Regions from separate parts of the Nostoc sp. MS1 genome, predicted to be linked through region 1. Evidence: riboswitches for the same ligand, from Rfam matches in the RefSeq annotation. Region 1 holds a riboswitch; the other holds the start of a gene.
What was found. Region 1 has a riboswitch for cyclic di-AMP ahead of NSMS1_RS27635 (hypothetical protein). Riboswitches for the same ligand answer to the same signal wherever they lie in the genome.
Positions count from the first base shown of each region.

Region 2: it holds a riboswitch for cyclic di-AMP, as region 1 does, so the genes downstream of both, NSMS1_RS23230 (glycosyltransferase family 4 protein) here and NSMS1_RS27635 (hypothetical protein) in region 1, are expected to answer to the same signal.

Region 1 is NZ_AP023441.1:6,388,811-6,391,019, forward strand. Features, by position in the region: gene NSMS1_RS27630 (NB-ARC domain-containing protein) at 1-172, shown strand, start outside; cyclic di-AMP (ydaO/yuaA leader) riboswitch at 255-464, shown strand; gene NSMS1_RS27635 (hypothetical protein) at 807-1,049, shown strand; gene NSMS1_RS27640 (hypothetical protein) at 1,147-1,500, opposite strand; gene rppA (two-component system response regulator RppA) at 1,780-2,209, shown strand, end outside.
Region 2 is NZ_AP023441.1:5,372,930-5,375,138, reverse strand. Features, by position in the region: cyclic di-AMP (ydaO/yuaA leader) riboswitch at 994-1,147, shown strand; gene NSMS1_RS23230 (glycosyltransferase family 4 protein) at 1,275-2,209, shown strand, end outside.

The sequences.
Region 1 (2,209 bases):
CGATGATATAGTAGGCGATCGCATCTTATCTCAACTCCGGGAAAAACTTTGGCGGGTATATGGTGCGACTCTGCCACAAAAGCTGGAACAGATTCTCCTGTTATTGAAAGATAAAACCCCTTTGGCAATTGGTTACATCGGTTGTAACTTAGCGTCACTCTCGCTGTATTGAATTGGTAGTGTGGATGCGATCGTATCTTTTTGTTTACCAATTTGTTATTTTATGTCCAAAAAAGTTAGTATTTCAGAGAACAAAAATCAGTCTGCCTAATCCATGCTTACCTGAGAAAGTTATCCACAAGGTCAGCTAGGAGCGGAGGAACCAAGTGTGGGGCGTATCTGCCAAAAAAGCTCAATTTAAGGTGTGAAAAGTAAAGTTCCCATCTTAGACTAGAGCATTGCAAGAGGGACATCTCTCAGTCCTAGCCCGTCAGCTAACTTCGTAGGCATTGAGAGGAGATTGAACGAGCGGCATTTATATCAATAATGCCTGTCGTCAGTATCCTTGGCTGGTATACGCTTCGTCCTACCTGCCCTTGTTCTGAAAGATAGGATTTATAGTCTATGTTTCTGGAATTTGAGGCTGGATTTATTGCCTTGAGGTACACTCGACTATGTTTTTCAACATAAAGCATCCAGTCACCCATATTACTTTTGATATCAACGCAGACACTATCAATAGTTAGTGTGGAAATCTTGTTTTTTTCGTAGGTGACATACAAACAAAGTGCATATTAATTATTTGCTCATTTTTGTATATTTCAATAGCTTATAGCGGTTATTTACTAACATTTTTAGGAGAAAAGATGAAAATCAAAAATCGTAATTTTTTCACTCATGTTAACTTTCTACCTGAGCATAAATTTAAGTTGATTGGAGAACTGGCAGGTAAAAAGCTTTTACTAATTGGTAGAACTAAAGCTTATAACGATCCCATTGTGGCAGCAAGTCATAGTAATGAGCCTCATCAAGAAGATTTATACGCTTACGACCTTTACGAATTAATGAAGTGTAATCACGAGCTAGTTAATCTGACTGGAGAAATTTAGCAACAGTAAAAAGCAGAGGAATAAAAGAAATTAGGGGTTTACAACTGTAAGCCCCTATGTTTTTAACGTAATAGTTGATAGTTAAGCTGTTGCACATTTAATGTTGATTATCTAAAGCTTGATAGCGGATTAATTCCTTAACTCGTTCTTGAGACAAGCCCAACTCTTGAGCCAGCTTGGCTTCTAGTTTGCTAGGTTCGGCGATCGCAAACTCAAATATTATGGTTTTGAGGGTTGAGTGATTTGTTTTGACACTTACAAGAGAAATTCCTTTAGATATAAGAATTTCAGCTTCAATTGCTATAATCTTTTTCTTCATCTGCCATGCCATTTGAGTATCGGCTTGGAGATATTTTTTGTGGTTGTAGGTTCGGCTGAGTATTTGATCGCCAATAAAACCACTTCCCAGCCAAAAAACCAACCCAATCAACGGCAAAGATAACCAAAACACAAGGCCTAATGTTCGTAAAACTGGAAAAAGTGAAAGTTGACGCATGGACAGGGTGTAGGGGTGTAGGGAACTGCGTTCGCTCTTGGCGTGCCGGAGGCATACCCGGAGGGCTTTAAGCAAGTGGCGTTGTAAGGGTATGAAGAACTAAACAACCATACTTAACCAAATCAACTACTTCCTTTATACCTTTATCCTTTTAATCATAGTTACTGACACTTTTGTGTCACTGTTGTAGCTTAATCTTAAAATTAGAAAACTACAGCAAGTAAAGCAAATCTGATGTTGATCTTACTGGTGGAAGACGATCCAGCACAGTTAGAGCCATTACGTACAGCATTGTTGAAGGTTGGGCATACAGTTGATGCGATCGCAGATGGAGAAACAGCCCAATGGTTCGCCTTTAATAAGAATTATGATTTATTGATTTTAGATTGGATGTTGCCCAAGTTAAGCGGGTTAGAACTGTGCCAAGTATATCGCAGTGCTGGGAAAGTTGCTCCTGTGCTGATGTTAACAGCAAAAGACACAGTTACCAATAAGGTGGCAGGTTTGGATGCTGGAGCTGATGATTACTTAGTCAAACCAGTGGATGTGTTAGAGTTACTGGCGCGAGTACGAGCATTGGGTAGGCGATCGCCAATGTGGCAAGGAGATAAAATCAGCTTGGGTAATTTGCACCTACATTTATCTAATTTGACTATTGAATATA
Region 2 (2,209 bases), 1.0 Mb from region 1:
ACTTTTTCCCAGGCCATTTAGTTCCCATTTCAGTCAATGCAGAGAAACAGAGATAGATAATAAGTAACGCTACACCTGCAAAAAAAGCTAATAAGTCATTATCCATAGAATAAAATACTATACTATTGCTCTTTATTTAGTTCAAGCCTAGATATTCTAAATTATTATGGCATTTTTCCTGTACACAAGCGAATGAACAATAAGCTTAAGCTCTTGCATGTACGGGTTTTGCAACTGATGAAGATAACAAAAAAGTCCGCTCAAGCGGACTAGCGTAGAAGGGTCAAATGATCGAAATTGACTATGAGATTTTAAAATCCCTTCTCTATTTTTAGCAGCTTGTTCTTAAAAATCAAGCATTAGAACATAACTATTTAGACATAATTCCAGTAATTATGTCTTTTGATATATAGATTGTTATATATTTTCAACTATTTATAGATGGTAACATCTGTCAATATCCAGAAGATGTATATTTTAGATAAAATTAAATATATTTATAGCTTCATCCTCATTAACTAAATTTTTCATTTTAATATTTTTTTAATATTTACAGATATAAAATCTCAAAAATTTTGTTTTTATTCATCGCCGTAGACTATTAAAATGTCAAGCGGATAAGTTTGTGTGTTTTTAAGCGAATACTATAAGTATTGCCTGAATTGTTGCCATTGCCTGACAATATCCACAAATTCCTACTGCCTGCAACCTTTTCTACTACCTATTCCCTATTGAAAGACAGATGCTAACTAAACTAGTATAAAATTAAGTACTATGATGGAAATATATCTTGAGAAAGTTGAACAACCTAGTGCCATCCGGTTAATATCATGACTATAGAAAATAAATTTTCTAGCCAAAGATTGCTTACTCTAATCTAATTTATGATACTTTCCTTAAGGTATTAGCAAATAGTTTAGAGGCAATTTAAGACACGTTTGTTCTGTGATTCATTGACTATAATTGCGATCGCAAGTATAGTATAAGCAAATGTCAATCAGTCAGCCTAATCCTGATATTTGCCTTATAAATTAAGCAAAATCAGGAGCGGAGGAACCAAATTCGGGGCGTATTTTGGATTATCCAAAAAGAACATCTCTCAGTTCTAGCCCGTCAGCTAACTTCGTCGGCATTGAGAGGAGATTGAACGAACAGCATTTTTTAACCATAATGTCTGTCGTCAGTGTCCTTGGCTGGTAGCTTTCCGCTTCGTTTAGCCTGTCCTCAAATCTTATATATGAGGCAGGAGTAGTTGCCTTGAGGTGAAGCTCACTATGTTCCAAACTAACACACATCGGATTGCGCTGATTTCCGTTTCTGGAGACCCAGCTGTAGAAATAGGTCAAGAAGAGGCTGGTGGTCAGAATGTATATGTTCGGCAAGTAGGTTATGCACTAGCCGAAATGGGTTGGCAAGTTGATATGTTCACCCGCCGTATTAGTCCTGACCAAGCGGCGATCGTTCAACATAGCACTAATTGCCGGACAATTCGATTAACAGCCGGGCCAGTTGAGTTCATTGGACGAGATCACGTATTTGAATACTTGACAGAATTTGTTGATGAATTACAACGCTTCCAAGAGCGTCAAGGTTATACTTACGAACTCATCCACACAAATTACTGGTTGTCATCCTGGGTGGGTATGGAGTTGAAAAAGCGCCAACCTTTAGTGCAGGTGCATACATACCACTCTCTAGGGGCAATTAAATATAACACTATCGCAGATATCCCCGCCATTGCTAGTCAGAGATTAGCTATAGAAAAAACTTGTTTAGAAACTGTAGACCGTGTAGTTGCTACTAGTCCTCAAGAACAGGAACACATGGAAACCCTAGTTTCTAAGAAAGGGCGGATTGATATGATCCCCTGCGGTACAGATATTGATAATTTTGGCGACATTGAACAGTCTGTCGCACGGGAAAAATTGGGAATTGCACCTGATGCCAAGATGGTATTTTATGTAGGTCGCTTTGATCCCCGTAAAGGTATTGAAACTTTAGTTAGGGCTGTTGCTCAATCTAGCTTGAGAGGTGAAGCTAACCTACAGCTAGTAATTGGTGGCGGTAGCCGTCCTGGTCAAAGCGATGGGATTGAGCGCGATCGCATTGCTAATATTGTTGCTGAATTAGGATTAACTGATTGCACCACCTTTGCTGGTCGCTTAGACCATGAAATTCTCCCCTACTATTACGCGGCGGCTGATGTTTG